DNA from 2 places in the Thioalkalivibrio sp. AKL12 genome. Region 2 is predicted to be linked to the other one. Evidence: predicted binding sites of a transcription regulator. Region 2 holds the regulator's gene; the other holds the start of a gene.
The links. The regulator FliA, encoded in region 2, starts transcription of late flagellar genes. The targets are predictions, from matches to a motif close to GCTAAAGTTNNNNNNNNNNCNGCCGATA.

Region 1 (16,757 bases), on a different contig from region 2:
TGCCGTGCGCGCTGCGACGGAATCATCGCGTTCCTGTTCGAGGCCGCGATCGAGGCCCCCCAGGCCATGCGTTTCGTGCTGGAGGCGCGCCACCGCGAGTTTCTCCCGGACGAGCCGCCGGTGTGTTCTTCGCAACCGTTCCAGCGGATGCGCGAGTGCATCGAGCGGGGCATTCAGAGCGGCGACGTTCGCCCGATGGAGGTGCCCGTAGCCGCCACCGCCGCGTTCGGTGGCGCAATCCGCCTGCTGCATTTACACCTCGACGGGGCTCTGGAGAGACCCCTGCCGCACTACCTGTCCGAGACCCAGGAGGCCGCCTGGCGCGCCATCGTCATGCCCCCCCCCGGACAACCCGTACCCCGCTTCCACCCCTAAGGAGAGTCCCCTATGAAAATCGTCGCTTCCTTGTTCCTGCTGTTTGCCCTGTCCCTGTCTGCCTTGAGCGTCCAGGCCGATGCTCCCACCGATGCTCGGGCCCTGGAGGGTGTTGAGCAGGGTCGGGTGGTGTTCGACCTGAATAACAATGATCCGGAGATGCTGGCGCTGTACCTGATGGTGATTCGCGAGACCTTTGAAGACCTGACCGATCAAGGTGTCGAGCCGGATATGATTCTGGCGTTTCGCGGGCGGGCCGTGACCATGGTGTCCGAGGACCGCGAACGCTTCGATCTGACCGAGTTCGACCACCTCGACGCCATCGAGGAGCACGTGGCTGCGTTGAAGGAGAAGGGCGTTCGCATGGAGTCCTGTGCCGTGGCCACCCGCCTGTTCGGGGTCGAACATGGCGAGCTGCTGCCCGGCATCGAACCGGTGCGCAACACCTTCGTCTCCCTGACCGGCTATCAGGCGCAGGGTTACGCGGTCATCCCGATCTACTGAGTCCGATTGATTCAGGCACCGAGTCCGGGCACGAGAGATCCGGACCTAAACCACGAAAGGAGGAGTATCCATGCGAAACCGAATAGTGATCCTGCTGGTGGCCCTGCTGCTGCCGCTCGGGCTGGGCTCGACGGCCACCGCCGAGGGCCTGGACAACCGCGAGGCAACCCAGGGCATCGAGACCATGCGAGCGGTCTACGACATGCGCAAGTCCGACCCGAACGTGATGCTCGCCTATTTGCGTGGCATCGCCACCAACCACGAGAACCTCATCAAGGAGGGCGTGGAGCCCGATCTGCGCATGGTCTTCATCGCCGAGGCCGTCAAGTTCATCACCACCGACCCCGAGCCCGAGATCGCTATCGACCACGGCGACACCCTGGAAGAGATCGCCAAGGCCGTCGACCGCCTCGATGAGCTGGGCGTGAAGATGGAGGTCTGCGCCGCTGCGACCCGCGCCTACGGGGTGGACAACGACAAGGTGCTGGACGCGATCCAGCAGGTCCGCAGTGGGTTCATCGCCGTCATGGGGTACCAGAACCAGGGCTACGCACTGGTCCCCGTCTACTAGGAAAACGCTGACCAGCGTCTTCCTGGGTTCCCGCCGACCCCACACGGGTCATGTCTTGTCGCCGCAGGGATGCGGCGATTTTTTTGTCCTGCAAAGGGGCGTTGACATGGCCGCCAATCTGCGTGGATTGATCATTGCCTTCCTGGTGGATGGCGTCTCTATCCGTATGGATCGGCGCCGTTCATTCGAACTCCGCCGTTTTCTATTACCATAAAACTCCAATGTTTGGCGTTGCCCCGCAGGGAAACCTTGCAGGCGGGGTAGGGTCCGACATCCGCGTGATGCCGAAAGGCACCCTACGTAGAGATGATTTCGCCCCGTTGGCGGCCCCGGATGATCGACCGGGGACGGTGGCGGCCCCTTCGACGAGACGAGATCAATGCCATGACCAGCGGTCGAGATCTGCTTGATGGGCTGGCCCACCTGACGGGCATACGCAATGCCCAGCGCTTGGAATATAGTCTGCTCAAGACGCTGGACGACATCTACGAAAGTGCCCGTATATGGGCGATTCAGCTCGATGCAGAAGGCCAGCCCCGCAGCCTGCATACCTTTGATCGCAAGCACGATGCCGTGATGACGGTGCCGTTCGACCCCAAGGACCAGCCGGTCCCTGATGGGTTGCTGGAGCAGGCGTTGGCAACCGGTCAGCCGGTTGCCGAGGCCGATGTGTCCGGTCGTCGGGTCTCGGTCTTTCCGATGTCCGGGCTCAACGAGTTCAGTATCTGCCTGGTGTTTTCATTCGATGACGACGATGCTGACGAGTCCCTGGATGCCCGCCTGGTCAAGAGCTTCCTTTCGGTGTATCGCAACTTCGTCAAGCTGATTGATGACGCCCAGACCGATGAGCTGACCGGTCTGCTCAACCGCAAGACGTTCGACGACAATTTTCGCGATCTCGCGACCCTGGAACGTAGTGTCCACCGGCCGGGGCTGGCGGAGGATCGTCGCCGGGAGCCCGATCCGGAAGAAACGCAGATCTGGCTGGGTGTGATCGATGTCGACGACTTCAAGAAGATCAACGACGGTTTCGGTCACGTGTATGGCGACGAGGTACTAATTCTGCTCGCGCGGCTGTTGCAGAAGAGCTTTCGCGAAAACGACCTGATCTATCGTTTTGGTGGGGAGGAGTTCGTGGTGCTGGCCGAGATCGCCGGTGCCGACCGGGCCGCCGCCACCTTCGAACGGCTGCAGCACGCGGTTGCCGATTATGTAGTGCCGCGAGTCGGCCGGGTCACAACGAGCATCGGCGTGACCCAGTTGCGCCCGTACAAGACGGCCAGCGCCGTACTGGACGAGGCCGATCAGGCCTTGTATTACGCCAAGGCAAACGGCAAGAACCGGGTCTGTATGTACGACCGCCTGGTCGCCGAAGGCATGATTAAGCCCTCCAGGATTGACGTGGGCGAGATCGAACTGTTCTGACCACGCCGCTCGGTGCAGCCCCGCAACTAGGGGCTCGGGCGGCTTGGTCGGATGGAACGGCCGCTGGCGGTACCCCCGACCCGCGAGACCCCGGTAAATACGATTCAATGGTCTCCTGCGTACGGGGGTGCCCCAGGTTTCCCTAGCCGCGGGCGAGGCGGCGGTTGAGCGCGTAGACCGACAGCGGTGCGAAGACCAGCGCGATCGCCAGCGCCCAGGCGAGCGACCACAAGGCCGGTTCAAGGGCCGGACCCTCGGCGTTCATCAGGCCGCGGGCGGCATCTGCCAGCAGCGACACCGGGTTGGCCTGCACGAAGCCCTGCAGCCACACGGGCATCGTATCCACCGGCACGAAGGCCGAGCTGACGAAGGTGACCGGGAACAGCGCGGTAAAGCCGAACAGCTGCACGTGCTCCGGGTCGCGTGCGATGACGCCGACCAGCACCATCACCCAGGAAAAGGCCACGGCAAAGGTCAGCACCAGCGCCACCATCGCCAGTAGATGGGCCCATGAAGTCTCGAGGCGAAAGCCCAGCAGGAATCCGACGACCAGCAACAGGGCAATGCACAGCAGCTGCTTGACCACGTCCGCCAGGATGCGCCCGGCCAGCGGCGCCCAGCGCGGGATGGGCAGGGCGCGAAAGCGGTCGAACACGCCGCGGGTCAGGTCGGTGTTCAGGCCGTGGCCCACGTACACGGTAACGAACAGCATGTTCATCACGATCACACCTGGCAGCACGAACGCCAGGTAGTTCTCTGGCGAGCCGGCAATAGCCCCGCCGAATACGAACAGGAACAGCACCAGAAACAGGATCGGCTGGATGCTGTAGTCGCCCAGCTCCCAGGGGTTGCGCCGCACCTGCACCAGGCTGCGCCAGGCCAGCGCCAGGGTCTGATCGAGGGCCTTCATGGCGTGGCCTCCGCGTTGCCCGACTCTTCGCGGCTGGCCCCGCTGCGCCCGGTCAGGGACAGGAACACATCATCCAGACTGGCGCCGCGCAGCCCCAGCTCCGCGACCTCGATGCCGGCGGCGTCCAGCTCTCGCAACAATGCGGGCAGCAGGGCCGGGTCCGACACCGGTACGCTGATCGTTTCGCCCTCCACACGGGGCGGGGTGCCCACCATCGCGGCGACCCGCTCGCCCGCCGCCGCGGCCTGTTCCGCGCGGGCTACCATCAGGAACAGCGAGCGTCCGCCGACCCGGGCCTTCAGCTGTGCGGCGGTGCCTTCGGCGATCACGCGTCCGTGGTCCAGTACCACGATGGCATCGGCCAGGGCGTCGGCTTCCTCCAGGTACTGGGTGGTCAGCAGCACGGTTGTGCCGTCGGTCTGCAGTTGGCGGACACGCTCCCACAGGTCGCGGCGGGCCCGGGGGTCGAGGCCAGTGGAGGGCTCGTCGAGGAACAGGATGCGCGGGCGCCCGACCAGGCTGGCGGCCAGATCCAGCCGGCGCCGCATCCCGCCGGAGTAGGTCTGGGCCGGGCGCTGGCCGGCCTCGCGCAGGTCGAAATCCTGCAACAATTCATCGGCGCGGGCCCTGGCGTCACGGCGTTTCAGGCCCAGCAGGCGGCCGATCAGGATCAGGTTCTCCCGTCCGGTCAGCTTCTCGTCCACCGAGGCGTACTGGCCGGTCAGGCCGATGATCTCGCGCACCCGAGCGCCGTCGCGAGCCACATCGAAGCCGCCTACACGGGCGACCCCGGCGGTGGGCGTCAGCAGGGTGGCGAGCATACGCACCACGGTTGTCTTGCCGGCGCCGTTTGGCCCCAGCAGGCCCAGTACGTGGCCGGCCGGCACCCGCAGATCCACGCCGTCCACGGCCCGCGTGCCGCCAAAGTCGCGCACCAGGCCTTCCACTTCGATGGCGTTGTCCAAACTCGTCTCCCTGTTCGATGCCCTTGCTGAGACGCCGTCTGGCCGTACCGGTTCCTCAGCGTGTCCCCCAGTCACCTTGCCGCACCTTCAACAGGTCGCGGATCTCCGTCAACAGTTTCTCTTCGTTGCTGGGTGCCGCGGGTTCCTCCGGCTTGGCCTCTTCCTTGCGCTGCAGGCGGGCGATCCCCTTGATGGCGGCGAATACCACCACGGCGATAATCAGGAAGTCCACCACGCGCTTGATGAACAGTCCGTAATTGATCGTGACCGCCGCCACGCCGTTCTCTGCCTCGCGCAGCACGATCGCGAGTTCTCCAAAGTCGACCCCGCCGATCAGCAGGCCGATGGGTGGCATCACTACATCGGAAACCAGTGAGGACACGATCTGGCCGAACGCCAGCCCGATGATGACACCCACGGCCATGTCGACCACGTTGCCGCGCGCCACAAACTGCTTGAACTCGTTCACGATGCCCATTGCCCTTCACCAGTCGATGGATGCTGCTAGATCTATAGGCCAGCGCCGGGGCGGTTGCCATGGCAGGGCGAAGGGGGGAGACCGGAGTTTGCGCGGTGGGCACGTCAGTTTGAGTGCCGCGCCGTTGCGCTTGACGCGCGTGATTGTGCCGCGCGACGCTGTAAATAGATGCATAGTCTATAAAGGTTATAGCGGAGCGTCGTGGAGCCGATCCAGAAGAGGGGGCAATGAAACGAGCAGAATCGGCATATCCTTCGGCCATTGGCCGTAACCCACTGGGTGGACATTTCGCGGTCGGGTTTGCCGTGGTCCTGTTGTGGTGTTTCGCCTCAGTGGCCCAGGCATCGGCGGGCCCGGATTTCAGCGAACTGTTCGGCGACAGCGACTTTATCGAGATCATCGAGCGTGACGAGGGGCTCGAGACGCGGCCGACCGGGTATGTGCATCCGGATGCCGAGCCCGATCATGTGTTCCGCATTGATCTGGACGAGGGGCAGGTGCCGATCGGGCAGGGCGTGGTCTACGACGGCTTCCTGATCGACGGGAAACTGCCCGGGCCAACCTTGCGGGTGACCGAGGGCGACATCGTGCGCATGGAGATCACAAACAGCGGGGATGTGATGCATGGGGCGTCGATCCATGCCGCCTATACCCAGACGTCGAAGCACGTGGGAAACATCCTCCCCGGGCAGACCAAGTCGGTCACCTTCCGGGCAACCACGCCGGGCGTGTTCATGTATCACTGTGCCCCGGGTGGTCATGCCATCCCGATGCACGTGATGTTTGGCCAGTACGGGATGATCGTGGTCGAGCCGCGCGATAAGTCCTACCAGCTGGAGGCGGATCTGGGACAGGAGCCGGACCTGAAGCTGTACATGTTGCAGCACGAACTGTACGCCAGCGGCAAGGAGGCGGTGGAAGGCGACGCCAGCTACACCGCCTTCAATGGCGAGCTGTTCCGCTACGTGGAGAACCCCATCCGGGTCCGTCCGGGCGACTACGTGCGCATGTACTTCCTGAATGTCGGCCCCAACCTCCTGTCCACCTTCCATATTGTGGGCATCCTCTGGGACTACGTGTACTGGCAGGGGCACCCGGAAGCACAGTGGCCCGGCGGGCAGACGATAACCGCGGGCCCCTCGGACTCCTGGGTGATCGAGTTCCGCATTCCCCCGGAGGAAGGCGTCTACACGATGCTGGATCATGGCGTCGGGGCCACCAGCCGTGGTGCCATCGGGTTGCTGGACGCCCGAGCGGACGCGGAGACCTCCTCCGAGATCCTGGCCGAAGGCCCCTCGTACGAGCCGGCAGAGCGTGCGGAGCGGATCGGTGAAGCCCGGCGTGGCCTCGCGCCGTTCGGCATTCCCGACGCCGACACCAATCCGGTACCCGCCCGGGCGGATCGTCCGGTCCGGTTCGGGGCGGATGTGGACGAGGTCGTGATCGAGATGAAGGGCAATTCCTTCTACCCGAAGGTGGTCGAGGTGGCGCCGGGCACCAAGATCACCTGGGTGAACGAGGATGTCTTCACTTATGGTCTTGGGGAGACCTCGGGTGCGCACAATGCCGTCGCCATGCGCGGCCCGCAATCGTTCGCCACGGCGATGCTGGGCCACGCCGAGAGCGACAGCGTCACGCTGACCGAGCCGGGCACGTATGACTACATCTGTGCCCCGCACCCGTACATGGAAGGCCGCATCATCGTGCGCGATCCTGGGTAGGTCAGCGCTGCGTCAGGCCATCCTGGCCCTCTCGGAGCACGGGGGCTGCAGCGTGCAGTAACAAAATGCCAGCCCATCAGTGTTTCCTGAACACTCGGCAGGTCGGCTGGACGCGGCTCGATCGCGATCGAGCCGCGTGTGACGGGCGTTGGTGGCGAGGATCAGGCTCCGTGGGCACTGCGGGAGTCGTCCGGCGCCTGGTCGCGGTCCTGCATGCCGTAGTCGCGCACGACCTCGGCCACGCGCAGGCGGTAGTCGGCGAAGATGCCGCCGCGGCCGGCCGCCTGCACCTGGCGGTGTTCCTCCAGGTTGCGCCATTCCCGAACGGCGGCTTCATCCCGCCAGAAAGACAGTGACAGCACCTTGCCCGGCTGGCTCAGGCTCTCGAAACGCTCGATGGAGAGGAATCCGTCGATGTCCTTCAGGTGTTCGCGCAGACTCGCGGCCGCATCCAGGTAGTCCTGTTTGCGTTCGGCGTGTGGTTCCACTTCGAAGATTACGGCGATCATGGTGGGCTTTGGTATGGGGATGAAGGGCCGATTAGACCACGCGAACGTCGGTTCTGGGGAAGGCATTCAAGGGACGAGTGGCCAGTCCGATTCATCGAGGCACACCTGGGGCCGTCATCCCGGACGCCGCGCCGCGGCGATCCGGGATCTCCGGCGCTGGGGGAGTCGCTGACGTAGGAGATCCCGGCTCTGCGCTTCGCTCCGGCCGGGATGACGAGCGGGGGCTGCAGGCGGCTGGGTCGTGGCCCGTGATGATTCGGCGTCAGGCTGTCCTGGCCGCGCTTGCGTTGGGGATTTCGCGCCGGATCAGGTGGTCGACGTAGAGAAAGCCGAAGGGCACCACCCCAAGGAACAGGACCAGCAGCCATTTCCAGACTGGCCACCCGCTCAGGTGGCTGGCGATCAACGACGTCGCGCCATAGACGATGAACAGGATGCCGTGCACCCAGCCCACGTAGGTCACCGCCAGTGGCATATCCGCGTAGGTGCGTAGCGGCATGGCGACAAAGAGCAGGGTGACGAGGGAAATGCCCTCGACAATGCTGATCAGGCGGAAGAATTTCATAGGGCTGGCCCGGCGGCATGGGAATCGGCGCGGAGGGTAGCACACGGGGCCCGAACGCCTGATAACCTTCCGGTACGAGAAGCCTTTGCTCCGGTAACCAGGAACCCGCATGAGCACCAAGCCGCACTGGGAAGACGTCTACCAGACCTGCGCCACCGATGCCGTGGGGTGGTATCAGGCGGAGGCGCGGATGTCGCGAGCCCTGATTCGGGCGGTGGCGTCGGCCCCCGATGCCGCGATTGTCGATATCGGTGGCGGTGCCTCGGTCCTGGTGGACGAACTGCTGGCTGAAGGCTATCGCAACCTGACGGTGCTGGATCTGTCCGGGGCGGCGCTCGAGAAGGCGCGCGAGCGGGTCGGGGGGCGCGCCGCAGCGGTCGCATGGCAGGAAGCGGACGTACTGGAACACGCATTCCCGGAGGCCGCGTTGGATGTCTGGCATGACCGCGCGGTGTTTCACTTCCTGACCGATCCGGATCAACGCGCCCAATACGCGAGGCAGATGCAGCATGCCCTTCGCCCGGGGGGGCATATCGTAATCGGGACCTTTGCGCTGGACGGCCCGGAAAAATGTTCCGGCCTGCCGGTGCAACGGCATTCCCCGGAGACCCTGCAGGGCGCGTTCGGCCCGGATTTCGCGCTGGTGAAGTCGCAGCGGGAGGTCCACGTGACCCCGGGCGAGACCGAACAGTCGTTCAACTGGTGCGTGTTCCGCAAGAACGACTGATCCCGAGTGCTCCACGTTCAGCGGTGCCGACGCGGCGATCAGCGGCGTTTGACCTCCGCGGCATGGGTCTTGGCCCGGGAGCGGATCTCCTCGAAAAACAGTGCCTCCCAGCGGGTGTTGCGTTCGTCCCTCGACAGGGCGTTGTCCTGCGCCTCGCGCTTGAGGCGCTCATCCGCTCCCGTCTCCGCAGCGTCCAGGATCTGCTTGAAGCTCTCCTGTGCCGCGGCCGCCTTCGGGTCGATCCCTTGGCGTTGCAGGACATCGGCCAGCAGTGCCCCGCCTTTCTTCCACTTCGACCAAAGCCTCATAAGTGGCCCCCTGGGGTTCGTTTGGAACGGCCCGGTCCCATGCGTGACGGGCTCGGAGCCTGGGCTCCGCCAGACAACAAACAGTGTACCCGGGCCCGCCTGCAATGGAATCCGGCCGTCCAAACGGAAAAGGCCCTCCGAAGAGGGCCCCGTCAGCATCGAAAGCGGGCGATCAGTTCGAGAAGAAGCGCACGTTCGGATCGGCCATATAGGCACCGACTTCTTCCGGGTCGGCCGGGGTGATGCCGTCAAGCAGGTCGGCCTCGGTGTAGTCCGTGTTCGGCAGGAAGATGGCGCAGGTCTCAACGGTGGCGCCGTTGTTGAGCAGGTTCATCATCAGCTGCTGCGCGTTCCGGTCGGCCGGCTGCATGGTGGCCCCCTCAAAATCTTCGGTCGCCATCGTAGCGGCGGGGCCGCACAGCAGGACGCGGATCTCCTGACCCTGACGCATGCTCTGGTTGGCCAACACCATGGACATGAACTGGGTGTGGTCGTCGGCCGAGGTGACGCTGACGAACAGCTTGGAGGGCTCATCCGCCTGCGCAACTGTGCCGGCACCGGCGAGGGCGAGAAGGGCGGAAGCGGCTAGAGTCTTGATGGCTCGCATGGAAGCTCCTGATCGGTTCTTAAAGTGGAATGCCAGAATATAATCGTATGCTGATACTAAATGCAAAAGAATGCGTCTAGATCGCGTTTGTCGGGCCACCCCGCATGGGTCCACCTTCGTCGGGTGGAGGCATCGCGGGCAACTTAAATCTGGGAGTGCGTTCGGCGGCTGGAGTTCCTGGGGCCCTGTGACGAGCCCCCATTTTTCGCATCGCAAGCTCGGATCGCGCGGCTGCTCCTGACGGATCCGCTTCTTCGGGTACTTTCTTGCAAGGCGGTGGCGATCCGCCTGGCAAGTCGCAACCCTGGACCCGAAGCCGAGCTCACGGTGCCCTATAAGCGTGGGGGTCAGCCAATGCGGTAGGCGGAGGCCAGGTCGCGTACGCGCGAGGCGATGTCCGCGACCTCCTGGCTGGCGGTGGCCGTCTGGCGGGCCCCGTTGGCGGTATCGCCGGTGATGTCATTGATGGCGTAGATGTTCCGGTTGATCTCTTCGGCCACCGCGTTTTGTTCTTCCGCCGCGCTGGCGATCTGTGTGGTCATGTCGCTGATTCGGCCGACCGCCTGGACGATGGATTCCAGCGCCTCGCCGGCGCGTTCGGCGTCGTTGCTGGTGGCCTCGGCCATTTCGCGGCCGCGGCCCATCGCGGTGACGGCGTTGCGGGTACCCGCCTGCAGCGACTCGATCATCGCCTGGATATCCGCCGTGGAGTCCTGCGTGCGCGAGGCGAGGGTACGTACCTCGTCGGCGACCACGGCGAAGCCGCGTCCCTGTTCGCCGGCGCGGGCGGCCTCGATGGCCGCATTCAGGGCCAGGAGGTTGGTCTGCTCGGCAATGCCGCGAATGACGTCGAGCACCGAGCCAATCTGCTGCCCCTTTTCGTCCAGGTTGCGCACGGATTCCTCGATGGTCGCGACCTCGCCCGATAGGCGTCCGATGTCGCTAACCACCGTGCGCACCACTTCGCCACCCGCGCGGGACTCCTGATCGGCTTCCTGGCTGGAGGAGGCGGCATCGGAGGCGTTGCGCGCGACCTCCTGCACCGTCGCGGCCATCTCGTTCATCGCCGTCGAGACCTGTTCGGTCTGCGAGCGCTGCTGGTCGATGTTCCCGTTGGTCTGGGTACTGACGGCGGACAGCTGTTCCGCGGCAGAGGCCATCTGGTCCGTCAGGGTGCGCAACTCGCGGATCGAGTCCTGGAATTGGTCGAGCATGCTGTTCAGGGCGCCTGCAGTGGCGCCGATCTCGTCGTCGGAGCGAACGTCGACCCGGCGCGAGAGGTCATGGTGCTCGGCGATTTCCGTGAGTGTCGCGCGCATCCGCGAGATCGGGAGTGCCACCGAGCGATACGTCCACACCCCGGTGACCACGACGATGATCAAGACCACCAGCATCAGCGCGCCGCTGCGCACCAGAACCTGGGTGTAGAACGCCGATACCCGCTCGGCCTCGGTCCCGGCAACATCGATCTGCAGGTCGACCAGCTGGGTAATCTGGTCGCTGATCGGATCGATGGTGTCGTACAGGGGACCGTTGAAGGCGTCGAGCTCGCCCTGGACATCACCGGACATCCCGCCCAGGGCCCCCTCCAGACGGTCCAGGTGGGCGTTGGCTGCGCGGAACAACCCGCGGGCACCATCAGCCAGTTCCTGCTCACGGGGCGTCAGGGTCGTGGCCAGGTAGGCATCCCAGATCTCGGCGATCTCCTCTCGTGCCTCGCGGACGTCGGCGAGTGCCTCTTCCGCCGTCATCCGTCCGGCGTCCGCCTTGTTGACCGCGTCGATGACCAGCACCGCATAGTTGTCGGCGATGGTCTTCAGCTGCTGCAGGGGCACGACGCGGTCGTGATAGATGTTCTGCACGCCCTCTTCGATGTTGGCTGTGCCGCGTGCGGCCAGGGCCGCCAACAGCAGGAGCGCGGCCACGGGTACTACGATGGTGATGACCAGCTTGGATCGAACAGAGAGCGAGCGGAAATTCATGGGCGGTCCTTGTGTGGCCAGTATTGGGAGCAGCCCGCAACCTCGGGCCTTGACCACAGTAAACGGCCTGGCCGGCCAAACCTTGAGGTGGGTCACCCGTGGCGACGTCCGCTAGAGTCCGCCGCCAGCCGGTTCGAATGGGTGTCGGGCCTGCACGGTTGGCGGTGTATTTGCTGGGGGTTCCGCGGCGTTTTCTGCGGGGCCGACTGACGAAGCAAAAGGCAAGGTTTGAACCCGAAGGTCGCGAAGGTCTCGCGTTCTACTTCATCTCGCGGACGGTCCGGACGACAGGGTTTCGCGGATGCGCCGCACGTCGCGCACATACTCCAGCATGGCTGTCATGGCATCGGCGAACAGGTAGGCCCCGAACAGGACCATCCCGCCCGCGAACAATCCGGCGAGGGGCCACAGGATCGCCGTCAGGATGGCCAGTCCCCAGCTCGCCGGTTCCACCAGCTCGGCTTCAAGGCCGAACGCGGCCACCGCAACGCCCGCAAAGGGCTCGACCGCCGTCAGGGAGATGACCGACAACGCCAGTGCGAGCAGCACGAAGGCAATCGCTAGCAGTTCGCCGACCAGCCGTGTGCAGACTACAACGCAGGTGATGGCGGGATAGTCCCGCGTCTCCAGCGCGCCCAGTGCGCGGGCCCTTCGCCACAGGAGCACGACCCAGGCCAGCACCGCAACGGCAAAGAGGGCCTGCAGCAACACCAGGGATGCGACCGGCCAGGGCACCTGCGGCGTTTCCTGTGCCAGCGTCCAGAGCGTCACCGATGTCAGTAGCCCGACCAGGCCCGTCAGGACCGCGATACCGCGCAGCCCCCATCCTGCCAGCCGCTGCAGGGGGAGTGCGCCCTCGGTCCCGCCGGTTGTCTCGTCGTTCACGGCCGTCTCCATGTCGTTCGCATACGGCCACACGATAGTGCCCGAAAACCGGCCCCGTCAGGTCGCGGGAGAGCGCCCGGGTCAGTCTTTCTTGCCGAGCAGGTCGGCGAAGCCGTGGTTAACGTCCCGGTGGCCTGCCTCATCGGCGCGTACCGCGCGGATCACGTCGGACAGGCGGGCATCTTCCGGAAGGTTCCAGTACTGGATTGCGCGTGCCGGCGCGGCGACGTTATCGAGCCCGCCGGACTCCACTTCCTCCAGGTACTCGGTGTAGCTGACGACCGCTTCCTCTTCAAAGTAGCCTACGATCCGGTGCGCCGTGCGCGACGAGATGATGTAGATCATAAAGAACAACGTGTAGAAGAAGCCCTGCGCCAGGATGATCAGGAAGCGCTCCAGCCAGTTGGGCGAGGTGATCTCGATGAAGGTGAGCAGGTGCATGCGCTCGTTCTCGGCCTCGTCCATCAGCGTGCGGATCCAGCCGTGGTCATCCTCCATGCGCCGCAGCGAGCGCAGGTGCTGCAGCGTGGCGCCTACCATGCCGGGGACGCCCGCAACCGTCTCCAGGACCACGGCGCGGTGTCCGTAGCGCCGGGCAAAGAAGGTGTCGGCGAAGAATCGCATCAGCGAGGTGAAGCTGCGTGCCACGCGGTCGGAGAAGTCGCGTGGTTCGTGATGACAATTCAGGTCGATGTCGCGGTCGTTCGGCATGCTGCCCCCAACGCTGATCAACGCGCCGTTTTTGGCGGCAGGTGTCCATGGAGCATAGAACCCGCAGTCTGAAATGTCGTGGGGCCGCTTCACAGAGCGTGAAACCCCATGCATGACAGAAGCCCGGACTGGGTTTCTGAGGTCCAATGTCGAGGTTGTGGATCGGGCGGTGCAATCGGGGGAACCGGGAGCCGAGAAGGCGGCCTCAGAGAGAGGCGAACATCAAAGGAGAACGCATGGCGAACGAAACGAGCAAGCCGCAGCTGGAGATCAGCGTGAACGCGGCGCGCGAACTGGTCGATATCGGCCTGGCCGTGTTGCTGGATATCCGTCAGCCCTTTGAACTGGAGCTGGAAGGCGCGGTAGAAGGTGCCGTCCCTGTGCCCCTGTTCCGCCTGAAGCAGTTGCTGGGTCGCGAGCTGTCCGAGGAGGAACAGGAACTGCTGGATGCGGACGAGCCGGACGAGCGGGATTTCCAGCACTTCATCTCCCTGATCAACCGCCACCACGTCACCCAGGACCAGATCCTGCTGTGCCTGTGCAACAGCGGCCGCCGCAGCCTGCGTGCCGCAGAGCTCCTGCGGGACCTCGGGTATGCACGCTGCCTTTCCGTCCGGGAAGGTTTCCGCGGCTGGACCGGCAAGGGAGACACATGATCCATGGGCATGTTCGCCCGTGCTGATCGCGGATATGGGCTATCTAAGGAGGTGAGTGGGGGCGATTTCGCCTCAATGGTCACCGTTTCGGGCCCTGACCCGGGGCCGACCCCGTCATGACCGTCAATGGGCGCCGGCCGGGTGATTCTACAGAGGGGCGCTGCCATGCTGCGACTGCCGGCCGTTCCGTTTGCCCACCAATCCTGGTGCTGCCGACTGCACATCGTCGCGCTTGTCGGGTTGGCTCTGCTTGTCGGAAGCCCTCTACTGGCGCATGCGGATGGCGCCGAAGACTGGCTGGCCGCCATTGCCGAATCACCGCTGGGCGAGCCGATTGCCGTTACCTCCACTGTGCAGGGCGGTGTCGTCGAGGGGGCGGTGCACGCCCGGCTGCCGTATTCGTTTGCCCTGGTGGCCAGTGAGCTGGAAGCGCTTTCGGCGTGGTGCGAAATCACCGTCCTGCACATCAACATCAAGAGCTGCGTCTACCGCGAGGGGGCGGATGCCTTGCTGCACCTGTACGTGGGCCGTGCGCGTTACGAGCAGGCGGAGTATGCAGAGCGTGTGGAGCTCGTCAGGCGGTCGGCCCAGATGGGTGAGGACTGGCTGCTGATCGAGCTGGAGGGCGATCGTGGGCCCTACGGAACCCGGGATTACTCCATCGTCGTCCACGTCGTTCCGCACGACACGGGGACCCTCGTCAACCTCGAGTATTCGTTGCGCTTCGGGGTGATTGCCCGGCTGGCCGCGCTCGTCTACCTCGCCACCGGGGGGCGCGAGCGGGTGGGTTTCACCGTGGTCGGTTACGAAAACGGCGAGCCACAATACATCGGAGGCCTGGAAGGCATGATCGAGCGCACCGTCATGCGTTTCTATCTTGCACTGCAGGCCTGGCTCGACGTCCGCGACCGGCCGGCTCAGGAGCTCCTTTTGGCCCGCCTGGAACGCTGGTTCGACCTGACCGACGAATACCCGCGCCAGCTACGCGAGCTGGACCGCGAGACCTACCTCGAGCAGAAGCAACGCGAGTACGCGAACCAGCAGAGGCTGCAGGATGCCCCACCGCCCCGCCGGCGCATCCTGCCCCTGGACTGACGGGCTACCCGAATCTCCCTGTCCTTGCAGCTCGGATAGGAGGCGGGTGTCGTGTTCTTCCGTCTTCGGCCGCATGGCGGTGTGGGTCAGGGGTGCTCCGGTGCGTTGGTGTATTCCTGGCGGGGGCGGTCGAGTTCGAGCAGTTCCAGGCGGTGGTTGCCGGTCGGATGGGGTCCCGAGGGGCCCTGGACGAGGAGGGCGAGGCCGTCGTCGATGCCGTGCTCGGTGAGCCACTGGCGCGCGAAGTCGTTCCAGTCGGCGCGGTCCTCGGCGACATCCACGGGGTGGACACCGTAGGAAAACTGCAGGCCCTGGGCGGTGGCCGGGTTCGGGGTGAAGGCGGCGATCCAGCAGGGCAGGCGCAGTCGCGCGATGCGCCGGGCGGTGGCGCCACTGGCCGTAGGCGCCAGGGTGACCCGTGGCAGGCGCCGCTGCGCGGTGTGCAGTACGCTGCGCGCGATGAGGTCGACGGCTCGGTCAAGACCTGCCTCGTCAGGGTCGTCCGGGCCGTCGGCGCCGATGCCGCCGTCGCGTTCCGGTTCGATGGAGCGGGCAATGGCCGCCAGCATCGCCACGGCCTCCACCGGGTACAGCCCCATCGCCGACTCGGCGGAAAGCATCACGCAGTCGGTGCCGCCGAGGATGGCGTTGGCGACGTCGGTGGCCTCGGCGCGGGTAGGGCGGCGCGAGGCGACCATGGACTCCAGCATCTGGGTGGCGGTGATCACCGGGCGGTTGTGCTGGTTGGCGCGTCGGGTGATGCGCCGCTGGGCGAGGGCAATGCGCGCGATCGGGATCTCCACTCCGAGATCCCCGCGTGCCACCATGATGCCGTCGGCGGCTTCGAGGATGCTGTCGAGCTGCTCCAGCGCGGCGGCGCGCTCGATCTTGGCGATGATGAAGGGGGCGTAGTCCAGTGCTTCTGCCGCCTTGCGCACCGCAAGGATGTCGTCGCCGTCGACCACGAAGCTCTGGCTGACCGCATCCACGCCGTGTTCCGCTGCAAACCGCAGCCATTGGTGGTCTTCCGTGGTGAAGGCGCGGATGCCGAGATCGATGCCCGGCAGATTCAGGCCCTTGCGCGAGCGCAGTTCGCCGCCGGTATGCACGCGGCAGATCACTTCGCTGCGCTCGACCGTCACCACCTCCAGCTCGATGAAGCCATCGTTCAGGAACAGGGCATCGCCCGGCTGCACCGCCTCCGGCAGGCTCGCGAACGACACGCTGACCCGCGAGGCATCGCCAATGCAGTCCTCGGTAGTCAGGGTGATGGTCTGGTCGGGGTGCAGTTCGATCGGCTCTTCCGCCAGTTCGCCGATACGCATCTTCGGACCGGGAAGGTCACCGAGGATCGCGACGCGGGTGCCGGTCGCATCCGCGACGTCGCGGATGCGACCGATCAACTCGGCATGGTAGGCGGCATCGCCGTGCGAGAAATTCAGCCGAGCTACATCGAGCCCGGCCAGCATCATGCGCCGCAGCGTCTCTGGTGAATCGGACGCGGGCCCAATGGTGGCAACGATCTTGGTCTTCTGCGCGGGAAACGGCATGGGCGGGTTATTCATCCGGGCGGTGTCTTAGGAGGGTAGACCGTGCCGCGGATACCTGTCGCCGTGTCCGTGGCGTGTCCATGTGCGGCCGCTGGAATCGGTAGACGGCCTTCGTAGACGACCCTCAGTGCGATGCGTCCGCTTTAATCGTGGCGTAACCCTGTCGGAGCAGTGATAGCGGCCCGTTGAGTCGAACGTTCGGACCATCGGAAC
Region 2 (13,897 bases):
ACCTTCGCCAAGTTCGTACTGATCAGCAGTGTCGCGGTCGCCGTGCTGGCCACCTTCTCCGACCGGCTGCTGATGCTCGGTTACGAGCCTGTTCATCAGGGCATCATCCATGCCGCCCAGCTGGTTCTGGGAACCTTCATCGCGGTCTCGGCGGCCCTGATCGTGGTCGCCGCCATTGATGCGCCGTTCCAGATGTGGAATCACCAGAAGCAACTGCGCATGACCCGGCAGGAGGTCAAGGACGAGTACAAGGAGACCGACGGCAAGCCAGAGGTCAAGCAGAAGATCCGTCAGTTGCAGCAGGAGATGGCGCAGCGGCGAATGATGGAAGAGGTCCCCAAGGCCGACGTGATCATCACCAACCCGACCCACTACGCCGTGGCTATCGTCTACGAGGCCTCGCGCATGGCGGCACCGAAGGTGGTGGCCAAGGGCGTCGACGAGGTGGCCGCCTCGATCCGTGCAGTCGGGGACGAACACGCGATCATCCGCGTCGAGGCCCCGCGCGTGGCCCGCGCCATCTACTTCACCACCGATCTGAACCAGGAAGTGCCCAACGGGCTGTTCGTGGCCGTGGCCCGCATCCTGGCGTACGTCTACCAGCTCAAGCGGGCCGATGCCGACGCGCAGATGCCGGATGACCTCCCAGTACCCGAGGACTATCTCGATCCTGACAAGCAACGCGGCCCGCGGAGGGATCGCTAATGGCCTTCTTTGACCGTCTGGGTAACGTGGGCAAGTGGGGGCTGGGGGCGCCGATCCTGCTGATCGCGATGCTCTCGATGATGGTGCTGCCGCTGCCGCCGCTGGCGCTGGATGTGCTGTTCACCTTCAATATCGCGCTGTCGCTGGTGGTGATCATGGTCGCGGTGTACACCCCGCGGCCGCTGGAATTCGCGGTCTTCCCGACGGTGTTGCTGGTCGCCACGCTGCTGCGCCTGGCGCTGAACATCGCCTCCACCCGCGTGATCCTGCTGGAAGGCCACACCGGCACGGATGCCGCCGGCAAGGTCATCCAGGCCTTCGGCGACTTCGTGGTCGGCGGCAACTACACCGTGGGGCTGGTGGTGTTCGCGATCCTGATCATCATCAACTTCGTGGTGGTGACCAAGGGGGCCGGGCGTGTGTCCGAGGTCAGCGCCCGCTTTACCCTGGACTCCATGCCCGGCAAGCAGATGGCGATCGACGCCGACCTGAACGCCGGCATCCTGACTCAGGAAGAGGCGCGCAAGCGCCGCGAGGAGATTGCCAGCGAGGCGGACTTCTACGGCTCCATGGACGGTGCCTCCAAGTTCGTCCGCGGCGATGCCATCGCGGGGATCCTGATCCTGTTCGTAAACATCATCGGCGGGCTCACCATCGGTGCGGTGCAGCACGGCATGTCGATCGGCGATGCCGCGACCAACTACGTGTTGCTGACCATCGGCGACGGCATCGTTGCCCAGATCCCGTCGCTGGTGCTGTCCTCCGCCACCGCGATCATCGTGACCCGCGTGACCAGCAGCCAGGACATGGGCCAGCAGGTGTACGGGCAGATGTTCTCCAACCCGCGGGTCCTGTACGTCGCCGGTGGCGTGATCGGCGCGCTGGGCGTCGTGCCGGGCATGCCCAACGCCGTGTTCCTGGGGCTTGCGGCGCTGATCTTTGGCTGGGCCTACCTGCTCAAGCGCCGGAGCCGCGAGGCCGAGGTGGAAGTGGAGCGCATCCCGCAGGAAGACGAAGGCGGGGCTCGTTCGGAGGATCGCGACCTGACCTGGGAAGATGTCCCGCCGGTGGACTTGGTCTCCCTCGAGGTCGGCTACCGCCTGATCCCGCTGGTGGACCGTACCCAGGACGGTCAGTTGATGGGGCGGATCAAGGGCGTGCGCCGCAAGCTGTCGCAGGAGCTCGGGTTCCTGCTGCAGCCGGTGCACATCCGCGACAACCTGGAGCTGAGCCCGAACGCCTATCGGATCAGCCTGCTGGGCGTCACTGTGGCGGAGGCCGAGGTGTTTCCCGATCGCGAACTGGCGATCAATCCGGGCGAGGTCTTCGGCACCGTGCCGGGCACCCCGACCAAGGACCCGACCTTCAACCTGGATGCCTTGTGGATCGACCCGTCGGATCGCGACCAGGCCCAGGGCGCCGGCTATACCGTGGTCGACTGCTCCACGGTGATTGCGACGCATCTGTCGCAGGTGTTCCGCGAGAACGCCCATCGCCTGATCGGGCACGAGGAGGCACAGCACCTGCTGGATCAGCTGGCGCGGCATTCGCCGAAGCTGGTGGAGAACCTCGTGCCCAAGACCCTGTCGCTTTCGATCGTGCTGAAGGTGTTGCAGAACCTGCTGGCCGAGCAGGTCTCGATCCGCGACCTGCGCACGATCGCCGAAACCCTGGCAGACGACGGGGTGAAGAGTCAGGATCCCGGCACTTTGACCGCAGCGGTGCGCGTCGCGCTGTCGCGTTCCATCGTCCAGGACCTTGTGGGACCGGAGGATGAGTTGCCACTGATTGCCCTGGACCCATCGCTGGAACAGCTCTTGCATAAGTCCCTGCAGGGCAGCTCGGGTGGCACGGTTGGACTGGAGCCCGGGCTGGCGGAACGGTTGCAGCGTTCGGTTGCGGACGCGGCGCGGCGCCAGGAGACAGCCGGCCAAGCGGCGATCCTGGTGGTGGCACCGGAGATCCGTTCCTGGATTGCCGGCTGGTTGCGCGGCGCGGTTCGCAGCCTGACCGTCCTGGCGTTTACCGAGATCCCCGACAACCGGCGGATTCGGGTAGTGGCCACGGTCGGTCAGGAAGAAACGGCGAAGCAGTCCGCATGAGACATAGGGGTTCCGCCGCGTGAGCGGCGCAGGAGATCAAAGCATGAATGTCAGACGATATCGGGCCCGGGACATGCGCGACGCCATGCGTCAGGTGCGCGAACAACAGGGAGAGGATGCCGTGATCCTCTCCAGTCGCCGGGTGGATGGCTGGTTGGAGGTGGTCGCCGCCCTGGAGGATGGCGAGTCCTCGGAGCCGGTGCGCGAGCCGGAGGCCGCAAAGCCGGCCCGCGAGGCGCGAACCGCCGACCGCGCCCCGAATTCGGCGGCGCCTTCCTGGCCGGCCGATCCCGAACTCACTGCGATGCGCCAGGAGTTGCGTGACCTGCGCAGCCTGATGACGCGTCAGTATGCGGAGAGTGACGAGGCTCGCTGGGCGGCCCGTCATCCGCTGGCGGCAGAATGCAAGGTCCGCCTGATCGACCGCGGCTTCAGTGAATCGCTGGCCCGCAGCCTGGCGGGCAGCATCCTCGATGACAGCTCCCCCGAGCAGGCTTGGGAGCGTCTCCGCGCGCGGCTTTCGGGTGCGATTGCCACGCATCGCCCGGCGATCCTGGACGAGGGCGGGCTGCTGGCGATGGTGGGGCCGACCGGTGTCGGCAAGACCACCACGCTGGCACGGATCGCGTTGCGCCAGATCCGTCGGATGGGACCGGATTCGGTTACGCTGGTGACCCTGGATAGCCAGCGCATCGGTGCCACACGGCAGCTGCAAGCCTTTGCGCAGATGGCGGGGATCTCGGTGCGCGTGCTGCAGAATGCGCGCGAACTGCGCGATCTGGCGCGGCGCGCGGACGATGGCCACCTGATCCTGGTGGATACCGCCGGGCAGGCGCCGCGCGCGGTGGAGGAGGAGTCGCTGTTCGCGCATCTGCCGCCGGATATCCGTGCCGAGAGCTGGTTGGTTGTGTCGGCCACGACCCAGGGCAGTACCTTGCGGCGGGTGCTGGACGCGTTTCGCAAGGCGGATCCCTCGGCGCTGGTGCTGACCAAGCTGGACGAGGCAGAACAGCTGGGCGAGGTCCTGTCGGTCCTGCTGGACCAGCACCTGGGGCTTGGGTTTGTAAGCGATGGCCAGCGCATCGCCGAGGATTTTCACCGGGTCGATACGGGGTATCTGACCCGTCTGGCGCTGGACGACGACGCGGACGGCGCGCGGGCGGGTGGCAATGCCCGCGAGACCTGGGCCGCCGAACGGCTGGCCGAAATGGAACCGCCGCGACGCTCGCGCTCGCCGCTGCGCCCGGCGCAGGGGGCCGAGCCGGCCACACTGGAACTGATTCAGCCGGTTGGAAAGGGGCGTTATGCCACGCACTAACAAGCCGTTGAAGGTCATTGCGGTCGCCTCGGGCAAGGGCGGCGTGGGCAAGACCAACGTGTCGGTCAATCTGGCGGTCGGCCTGGCCCGGTTGGGCCGCGAGGTGATGCTGTTCGATGCGGATCTGGGCCTGGCCAACGTGGACCTGTTGCTCGGGATGCGCCCGGAGCGCACCCTGCACGACCTGGTGACCGGCGCGGTGGACAGCCTGGACGATGTCCTGGTTCAGGGGCCGGACGGGGTGAAGGTGGTCCCGTCGGCCTCCGGTATCGCGGCGATGGCGAATCTTACGCCGGCCGAGCACGCGGGGCTGATCCATGCCTTCAGCGCCTACCGCAAGCCGCTGGATGTCCTGATCGTGGATACCGCTGCAGGCCTGCAGGAGTCGGTGACTTCGTTCTGCCGGGCGGTACAGGAGACCCTGGTGGTGGTCTGCGACGAGCCGGCTTCGATTACCGATGCCTATGCCCTGATCAAGGTGCTGCATCGTGACCACGGGCTGCGGCGTTTCCGCATGGTCACCAACATGGTCAGCGGACGCGAGGGTGCGGAGCGGCTGATGCAGAAACTCAATACCGTCTGTGGCAATTACCTGCCGGAGGTGGTCCTGGATCTGGCCGGCTATATCCCGATGGACGAACATCTGCGCAAGTCCGTGCAGAAAAGGGCACCGGTGGTTCAGCAGTATCCCGGCAGTCCGGCCGGCAAGGCGTTTGCCGAACTGGCACGCACGGTGGACCGCTGGCCGGTTGGTGGGGGTGACCACGGGGGCGTCGGGTTCTTCGTGGAACGAATGCTGCAGAGTGCATGATGACGACGCGTAATCGACTTTCCGGCTACCAGGCGACGTCCACCGCGACCGGTGGACACGAGAAGTTGATTGCCGATCACGTTGAACTGGTGCATCGCATCGCGCACCACCTGATGGCCCGTCTGCCGGCCTCGGTCCAGGTCGATGATCTGATCCAGGCCGGCATGATCGGCCTTCTGGAGGCGGCGCGGCAGTTCGAGGGCGGGCAGGGGGCGACCTTTGCCACCTACGCCGGAATCCGCATCCGCGGTGCGATGATCGACGAATTGCGTCGCAGTGACTGGACGCCGCGTTCGGTGCATCGCAACAGCCGGCGTATTGCCGCCGCGATCCAGAGTGTCGAGGCCCGCGAGGGGCGTGCGGCACGTGGGAGCGAGGTGGCGGCCGAGCTGGACGTGGCGATCGATGACTATTACGACATGCTCAAGGACCACGCCGGGGCCCATCTGTTTGCGCTGGACGATCTGGGTGGCGGGGATGACGGGGCCGATCGCGTGATCGAGGGGCAGGAAGTCTCTCCGTCGCGTAGCCTTGAGGCTGGCGAGTTTCGCGAGGAGTTGGCCGAGGCCCTTGGGGATCTGCCTGAACGCGAACGCCTGGTGCTGTCGCTGTATTACACCGAAGAACTGAATCTGCGCGAGATCGGGGCTGTTCTGGGCGTGACCGAGTCGCGCGTGAGCCAGATTCGCAGCCAGGCGGTCATCCGGCTGCGCGCGCGCATGGGGTCGTGGCTCGAAGACGGCACGGCTTTGCAGTTATTCTAAAACTCACCTTATGAATCCCGGAGTGACGTGTGGACAAGGGAATGAAAATTCTCATCGTGGACGATTTTTCCACGATGCGGCGCATTATCAAGAACCTCTTGCGCGATCTTGGCTTCAATAATACGCAGGAAGCCGACGATGGCAGCACCGCGCTGCCGATGCTGCAAAATGGTGACTTCGACTTCCTGATTACCGACTGGAACATGCCCAACATGCCGGGCATCGACCTGCTGAAGGCCGTCCGGGCGGATGCCAACCTGAAGTCGATGCCGGTGCTGATGGTGACGGCCGAGGCCAAGCGCGACCAGATCGTGGAGGCTGCGGAGGCAGGTGTGAACGGTTACGTGGTCAAGCCGTTTACCGCCGAAACGCTGAAGGAAAAGATCGACAAGATCTTCGAACGTATTGAAGCACAGGGCTAAGCATCGCCCAGCGATGAATACGGACGACGTCCGTCTCGCTTGCGCGGGTGGACGTGACCCGGCTCCTTCGGCGCCGTACCAGCAAGAGGCTCCTCATGACTGAACAGGAACACCCCCCACGCGACGGCCAGCTCGAGCTGGCCCGGCAACTGGTGCAGACGCTCGAGGCGGGCGACGACGCGGCGGCACGCGCGCTGGTGCAGGATCTAGCGCGTCCTTACGACCGCGAGCTCTTCGACGAACTGGGCAAGCTGACGCGCGACCTTCACGAGGCCTTGCAGAGTTTCCGTGGCGACTCGCGTCTGGTAGAGCTGACCCAGGCGGAGATCCCGGATGCGAAGGAACGCCTGAACTACGTGGTCACCATGACCGAGCAGGCCGCGCACGCCACGATGGGCGCCATCGAGTCGAGCCTGCCGATCGCGGAGTCGTTCAGCCAGCAGGCGGCCGACTTGACCGCCAAATGGACGCGCTTTCGCAACCGGCAGCTCTCGGTGGACGAATTCCGCGATTTCGCGCGTGAGCTGGACAGCTTTTTCGGGCAGGCGGGCGAGGACGCCGAGGAATTGCGGCGGCTGCTCTCCGAGGTGTTGATGGCACAAAGTTATCAGGACATTACCGGCCAGGTGATTCGCCGGGTGATCCAGCTGGTGACCGACCTCGAAGAGAACCTCGTTACCCTGATTCGGCTCTCCAGCGGGCGCATGGAGCAGGTCGAAGCGGCCGAAGCGTCCCTGGAGCGTGGCGAAGAAGACCGCGAGGCGGACCGCAAGGGCCACGGCCCCAGTGTGCCCAAGACTCAAGATTCCAGCGCAGATGTCGTTCAAGGACAGGACGAGGTGGACGATCTGCTATCAAGCCTGGGCTTCTAGCAGTGCCTCCCATACGACTGGCGCCACGGGACCGGAGAGACTGAATGGCCATCGACCCCAATGACGAAATCCTTCAGGACTTCCTGATCGAGGCCGGGGAACTGCTGGAGGGGCTCAACGAGCAACTCATCGACCTGGAACAGAATCCGGACGACCGGGATCTGTTGAATGCGGTCTTTCGAAGCTTCCATACCATCAAGGGGGGCGCCGGGTTCTTGAGCCTGGATCCGCTGGTGACGGTGTGTCATCACGCCGAGGACGTCTTCAATCTGCTGCGCAACGGCGAACGCCGTGCCGATAGCCATCTGATGGACACCATGCTCCGCGTACTGGACTCCCTGAACGTCATGTTCGGGGATCTGCGCTCCGGAGTGGACCCGACCCCCGCCGATGCCGCGGTGGTCGAGGACCTGCGGCGCATGGCAAAAAACGAAGACGTGGCCGGAGATACCGCCTCGGCGGCGCCCGCGCCTGAACCGGAGCCCGTCCCCGAGCCACAGGCCTCGGCCCCCGGCGACGCCATGGTGGGCGGCGGGGAGGAGATCACGGACGACGAGTTCGAGGCCCTGCTGGATACGTTGCATGGTGACGGTGCCCCGGCACCCGTGGACGCGGCCGTGTCGGGCGGCGCCGGGGCCAGCGAGGATTCGGGCGGTGATCTGATCAGCGACGACGAGTTCGAGAATTTGTTGGACGAGTTGCAGGCCAAGGGCGGGGGTCCGGCATCGCCCGAACCGGCTGCGGACGCCCCTGCGGATCCACTGCCGACCGAGCCCGCGGCCGCGGCGTCCGAGCCGGAAAAAGCAGTAACGCCGGAGCCGGCTGCCGCCGGTGGGCAGGGCGGTGGTGGTGCCCGCGCCGGCGGGGCCGAGGCCGGGGGGCGCCCGGCTCCACAGGGCGAGACCTCCGTGCGTGTGGATACCGAGCGGCTGGACGAGATCATGAACCTGGTGGGCGAGCTGGTTCTGGTGCGAAACCGGCTGAGCATGCTGCGTTCGCAGCATGTCGACGACGAACTGGGCAAGGCGATCAGTTCGCTGGCACTGGTGACCTCCGACCTGCAGACCTCGGTGATGAAGACCCGCATGCAGCCGGTGAAGAAGGTCTTCAATCGCTTCCCTCGAGTGATCCGCGATCTGTCGCGGAATCTGGGCAAGGAGATCGAACTGGAGATCTTCGGCGAGGAAACCGACCTCGACAAGAATCTGGTCGAGGCCCTGTCCGATCCGCTGGTGCATCTGGTGCGGAATGCTGTGGACCATGGCATCGAGACGCCCGATGTGCGCGAGGCGGCGGGCAAGCCGCGCAAGGGTACGGTCGTGCTCGGAGCGGCCCAGGAGGGCGATCACATCGCACTGCTGATCAAGGACGACGGCGGTGGCATGGACCCACAGGCCCTGCGTCGGAAGGTGGTGGAGAAGGGGCTGATGGAGCCCGCGATGGCCGAACGCATGACCGATCGCGAGGCCTTCAACGTGATCTTCATGGCCGGATTCTCCACCAAGACCGAGATCTCGGACGTCTCCGGCCGCGGGGTTGGCATGGACGTGGTCAAGACCAAGATCTCGCAGCTCAACGGCACCATCGAGATCGATTCCGAGATCGGGGTAGGGACCACGCTGCGGGTGAAGCTGCCCCTGACCCTGGCGATCCTGCCCGCGCTGATGGTGATTCTGGACGGCCGGCGTTTTGCGATCCCGCTGGCTTCGGTCTCCGAGATCCTGGATCTGGATTTGACCAAGACGAATTACGTGGATGACCAGGAAGTCATCATGGTGCGCAAGCACGCCCTGCCTGTTCATTACCTCAAGCGCTGGTTGAAGCCGGGGCACGAGCCCGAGCCGCGCAAGGATGCGCACGTGGTGGTGGTCCACACCGCCGACCGCAAGGTAGGGCTGGTAGTGGATGATCTCGTGGGGCAGGAAGAGGTGGTCATCAAGCCGCTCGGCCAGAATCTGCAAGGTGTGAAGGGCCTGGCGGGAGCGACGATCACCGGAGATGGCGGCATCGCCCTGATCCTCGACGTCTCTGATCTGGTGACGATCCTGATGCGGCAACTGCAAATGTCCGGTCGACCGCGCCGCGCGTCGCGCTCGAGCGAGGGCTGAGGATGCCGATCAGGGTTCTGGTGGTTGACGACTCGGGGTTCTTTCGTCGGCGTATCGCCGAGATCCTGGATTCCGATTCCGGCATCGAGGTCGTGGGTTCGGCCGAGAATGGCGAGCAGGCGATCGCCAAGGTCCGGGAGCTCGATCCCGATGTCGTGACCATGGATATCGAGATGCCGGTGATGGACGGCATCACCGCGGTGCGCAAGATCATGGCCGAGCGCCCGCTTCCGATCCTGATGTTCTCCAGTCTCACCACCGAGGGAGCCCAGGCGACCCTGGATGCGCTGGAGGCCGGTGCGGTGGACTTCCTTCCCAAGCGCTTCAGCGACATGGCCGGGGACGAGGACAGCGCACGCATGCTGCTTCGGCGCCGTGTGCGCTCGTTGTCACGCAGCCGGGCGCGTTCCGTTAGTGCCCCGGGCACGACCACGCCTGCGCGGGAAGCCCGTCCGTCCGCGCGCCGCGAAGAGACGGACCGTCAGGCGGCGGCCGATGCGCGCAAGCCGGCTCCGGCGGTTGCCAGTTCCCGGCCGCCGACGCCGCTGCGGCAGTTGCGCGCGGTGCTGATTGGTACCTCCACCGGCGGTCCGGTGGCGCTGCAGGAGGTGCTGAAGCCGCTCCCGGCGAATTTCCCGCTGCCGATCCTGCTGGTGCAACACATGCCCGCCAGTTTTACCCCGGCCTTCGCCGAACGCCTGAACGCCATGTGCAATATCGAAGTCCGTCAGGCGAAGGACGGCGACGTGCTGAAACCGGGCGTGGCGCTGCTGGCGCCGGGCGGGATGCAGATGACCCTGGAACGCGGCAGCCAGACGCATGTGCGAATTGCGGAGAGCCCTCTGGGCACCATCTACAAGCCGAGCGTGGATGCGGCCTTCGGTTCCGCTGTGGAGGCGCTGCGCGGGCAGGTGCTTGCCGTGATCCTTACCGGCATGGGCGCCGATGGCCGCGAAGGCACGCGGGCGCTGAAGGGCGCCGGTGCGCAGGTGTGGTCGCAGGATGCGGCGACCTGCGTGGTGTACGGGATGCCGGCGGCAGTGGCCGAGGCCGGCCTGTCCGATCATGTGTACCCGCTGCCCGAAATCGGGCCCGCACTGGTGAAGGGGTTCTGCTGACATGGATATCCTGAGCCTCATCGGGATTACCCTGGGGCTGGTGGCGGTTCTCGGCGGCAGCATTGCCAAGGGCAGTGGCCTGGGCGCGCTGTGGAATGCCGCGGCCTTCCTGATCGTGGTGCTGGGAACCCTGGGGGCGACCCTGGTGCAGGCACGGCTGTCGGTGTTCATGCACGGTATGCGCATCCTGCCGTGGGCCTTCAAGCCACCGAAGGTCGACAATCGCGCGACGGTCGAGCAGATCGTCGAGTGGTCGCATGTCGCGCGCAAGGAAGGCCTGCTAGGCCTGGAGACGCTGGCCGACGAGGAGACCGACGGCTTTGCCCGCAAGGGGCTGCAACTGCTGGTGGACGGTAGTGAACCGCAGACCATTCGCCAGATCATGGAGGCCGACCTCGACAACCGCGAGCACTTCGACCTGCAGGGCGCGAAGATCTTCGAGAGCATGGGGATCTATGCCCCGACCCTGGGGATTGTCGGCGCGGTGATGGGCCTGATGGCAGTGATGCAGAACCTCGCGGATCCGAGCAAGCTGGGGGCGGGCATCGCGGCGGCCTTTGTCGCCACGATCTACGGCATTGCCTCGGCCAACCTGCTGTTCCTGCCGGTGGCCAACAAGTTGAAGTCGATTATTCAGAACCGTTCGCAACACCAGCAAATGCTGATGGAAGGTCTTATCGCCATTGCGGAAGGGGAAAACCCGCGGAACATCGAAAGCAAGCTGAGTGGCTTCATCCACGAGTGAGGTCACCATGGCGCGACGCAAACGGGCGGAAGAACACCAGAATCACGAGGCTTGGGCCATCCCCTATGGGGACCTGGTCACACTGCTGCTGGCGTTCTTCGTGGTGATGTACGCCATCTCCTCGGTGGACGACGGCAAGTACCGGGTGCTGTCCGAGTCGCTCGTGGACGCCTTCCGCGCACCGATGCAGGCCGACCCGATTCAGGTCGGGGATCCCACCGTGGCCCAGGAACGTACACCGCAGGATCTGCGTGCCCTGGTGCCTATCGAGGTCCAGCCGGGTCTGGTGGAAGAGGGTCCGCAGCCCATCGACATGGCTTTGAGCGGGATGCTTGACGAGGGCCCGGACGACGCTGGGATGCAGGCGTTCCTGGACGAACTGGCGGATACCGCGCGCGAGATCGAACAGGCGATGGCGCAATGGATCGAGGATGGCGACCTGCGCGTGACGCGCGAGGCCTATTGGCTGGAGATCGAGATCACCAGCCGTCTGCTGTTTGCGTCCGGGGCGGCGACCCTGAACCCGCAGGCGGAAGCTCTTCTGCAAGAGGTTGGCGGGATTCTGGCGCCACGTGTCTCGCGCGTTCATGTGGAGGGACACACGGACAATGTGCCCATCCAGACCGCGATCTATCCGTCGAACTGGGAGCTTTCGTCCGGACGGGCGGCCGCGGTGGTCAGCGTGTTCGAGGAGGTCGGGGTCGATCCGGAGAATCTGGTCGCCCTTGGCTATGGCGAGCACCGGCCGGCGGCCAGCAACGACACCGCGGAGGGACGGGCCGAGAACCGGCGCGTGTCCATCGTGGTACTGCCCGGGGCGCGTCCGCGCGCCGAGGGCGCGCAGGAACCGGAGCGCCTGCGCGAGGATCTTCCGCCCGCACCGCTCCCGACGGATGGAGACACACCATGAAGGTCTGGGCGGTTGCGAACCAAAAGGGCGGTGTGGGCAAGACCACCACCACGGTGACGCTGGGCGGCCTGCTGTCGGGCCCGGAGCAACGCGTGCTGCTGGTGGATGTGGACCCGCACGGATCGCTGACCGCGTATTTCGGCCATGATCCGGAGACCGCCACGCGCGGGGTGTACGAGCTTTTCAGCCAGTGCGCCGAGGGTGCGGATCCAGACCCGAATGGTCTGATCCGCGAGACCCGGTTCCCGGGGCTGGACCTACTGACCGCGAGTACCGCGCTGGCAACGCTGGATCGCCAGCTGGGCACCCGCAGTGGCATGGGGCTGGTGCTGCGTCACGCGCTGGAGAAGATCTCGGACCAGTACGACTACGTGCTGCTGGATTGCCCGCCGATGCTCGGTGTGCTGATGGTCAATGCCCTGGCCGCCTGTGACGAACTGCTGGTGCCGGTGCAGACCGAGTTCCTCGCCCTGAAGGGGCTGGAACGAATGATCAATACGCTGAAAATGGTACAGAAATCGCGCAAGTCCGAGTTGGCGTACCGAATTATTCCGACCCTGTTCGACCGTCGAACGCGGGCGGCGCACGAGGCCTTGTCGGAACTGCGCCGTTTGTACGGCGACGACGTCTGGCCGGGCGTAATCCCGGTGGACACGAAATTCCGTGATGCCTCCAGTGCCGGGCAGCCGCTGTGTTTCATGATCCCGGACGCCCGGGGCGTGCTTGCCTACTCGGATCTGCTGGAGGCCATTGGTGGCCGGCTGTCCGAACCCCATGAACGGAGGCGACGCGGATGAAACGTTCCATAGTCGACAACCTGGCCCTTAAGGCCGAGCCGGAGGCGCTGGATGACTACTTCGGCAGCCTGCTGGACGAGCCGGAGCCCGTTCGGCCGCTTCTGCGACCGGATATCCTGGAGCCACGGCCACCGGTAGAAGAAGCGGCGCCCGTAGTGGAGCTGGAAGCCCCGGTCCGTGAAGCAGACGCGGTGGACCTCCCGGCGCCGGTAGTGGCCTCGACCCCACCAGCCCCACCGGCCGATCCGGCGGAGCGCGAGTATGCGCGGCCCGAGCAGCCGTTTTCGGCCCTCGTGATCGAGGCTGGCAATCTGACCCTGCTGGCGCCGCTACATGCGCTGGGCGGGGTGGCGCCGCTGGACAGCCTGGAAGTGCGGCCCACCCCGAATCATTCGGTCTGGTACCTTGGATTGGCGGATACCAAGCAGGGGCGGGTGCAGCTGATTGACCTGGCCGCCGTGGTGACACCGGAAGATCGCGATTACGAGCCGGATACGGCCCGGCAGGTGGTGTTCCTCGCGGGTTCGCGGTTCGCGCTGGCCTGCCGCGCGATTCACGGCACCCGGGTGATCCATCCGGAGTCGTTGCGCTGGCGCAGCCAGCGCCGGCGCCTGCCCTGGCTGGCCGGCGTGGAACGCGAGAAGATGGCGACGTTGCTGGACCTGGAGGCGCTGGACCGCACCCTCGACGAGGGTGGCTGGGACTGATCCCGGCCGGTGCCATTCAAGCATGGCGGTAATCGGCCGATAACCCGGTCAAGACGACACTACAGGGCGGCCCCCGCCGGCACGGAATATCGAGGATGACATGAGCAGCGCACAAGACGTAGAAGCCATGACCAAGGCCGACACCGCTCCGTATGTGACTTTCAGTCTCGCGGAGGAAACCTATGCGATCGACGTTCTGCAGGTTCAGGAGGTGCTCAAGGTTACCGAGATCGCCCCGGTACCGGGCGTGCCGGACTACATCCTCGGGATCATCAACCTGCGCGGCAATGTCGTTACGGTCATTGACGCCCGGCGGCGTATGGGGCTGGATGATCGCGAATCGGATGAGGCCTCGCGCATCGTGATCATCGATGTGGACAATCAGAACGTGGGGATTCTGGTGGATTCCGTCTCGGAGGTCGTGCGGATCTCCCCGGATTCGGTCGAGCCGGCGCCCGAGGTGGGTAACGATGACAGCAGCCGCTTTATCCAGGGCGTGACCAGCACCGAGGAGGGCC

Region 1: D579_RS0104800 (methyl-accepting chemotaxis protein) is a predicted target of FliA. The motif match lies at 11,708-11,735, and genes of this name have one in related genera.

What each region holds. Positions count from the first base shown of each region.
Region 1 is NZ_KB898893.1:7,664-24,420, reverse strand. It holds gene D579_RS0104865 (TetR/AcrR family transcriptional regulator) at 1-375, shown strand, start outside; gene D579_RS0104860 (DsrE family protein) at 388-879, shown strand; gene D579_RS0104855 (DsrE family protein) at 950-1,450, shown strand; gene D579_RS0104850 (GGDEF domain-containing protein) at 1,835-2,875, shown strand; gene D579_RS0104845 (ABC transporter permease) at 3,018-3,785, opposite strand; gene D579_RS0104840 (daunorubicin resistance protein DrrA family ABC transporter ATP-binding protein) at 3,782-4,750, opposite strand; gene mscL (large-conductance mechanosensitive channel protein MscL) at 4,806-5,228, opposite strand; gene D579_RS0104830 (plastocyanin/azurin family copper-binding protein) at 5,456-6,949, shown strand; gene D579_RS0104825 (antibiotic biosynthesis monooxygenase) at 7,111-7,458, opposite strand; gene D579_RS0104820 (DUF3817 domain-containing protein) at 7,721-8,023, opposite strand; gene D579_RS0104815 (class I SAM-dependent methyltransferase) at 8,133-8,750, shown strand; gene D579_RS0104810 (hypothetical protein) at 8,789-9,058, opposite strand; gene D579_RS0104805 (DsrE family protein) at 9,231-9,665, opposite strand; gene D579_RS0104800 (methyl-accepting chemotaxis protein) at 10,013-11,647, opposite strand; gene D579_RS0104795 (hypothetical protein) at 11,912-12,544, opposite strand; gene D579_RS0104790 (alternative oxidase) at 12,614-13,243, opposite strand; gene D579_RS0104785 (rhodanese-like domain-containing protein) at 13,480-13,899, shown strand; gene D579_RS0104780 (hypothetical protein) at 14,065-14,994, shown strand; gene pyk (pyruvate kinase) at 15,081-16,544, opposite strand.
Region 2 is NZ_KB898894.1:65,733-79,629, forward strand. It holds gene flhB (flagellar biosynthesis protein FlhB) at 1-705, shown strand, start outside; gene flhA (flagellar biosynthesis protein FlhA) at 705-2,807, shown strand; partial or broken gene flhF (flagellar biosynthesis protein FlhF) at 2,851-3,943, shown strand; gene D579_RS0106070 (MinD/ParA family protein) at 4,112-4,936, shown strand; gene D579_RS0106075 (RNA polymerase sigma factor FliA) at 4,933-5,700, shown strand; gene cheY (chemotaxis response regulator CheY) at 5,742-6,122, shown strand; gene D579_RS0106085 (protein phosphatase CheZ) at 6,218-6,994, shown strand; gene D579_RS0106090 (chemotaxis protein CheA) at 7,039-9,102, shown strand; gene D579_RS0106095 (chemotaxis response regulator protein-glutamate methylesterase) at 9,105-10,220, shown strand; gene D579_RS0106100 (flagellar motor protein) at 10,222-10,965, shown strand; gene motD (flagellar motor protein MotD) at 10,973-11,875, shown strand; gene D579_RS0106110 (ParA family protein) at 11,872-12,672, shown strand; gene D579_RS0106115 (chemotaxis protein CheW) at 12,669-13,379, shown strand; gene D579_RS0106120 (chemotaxis protein CheW) at 13,507-13,897, shown strand, end outside.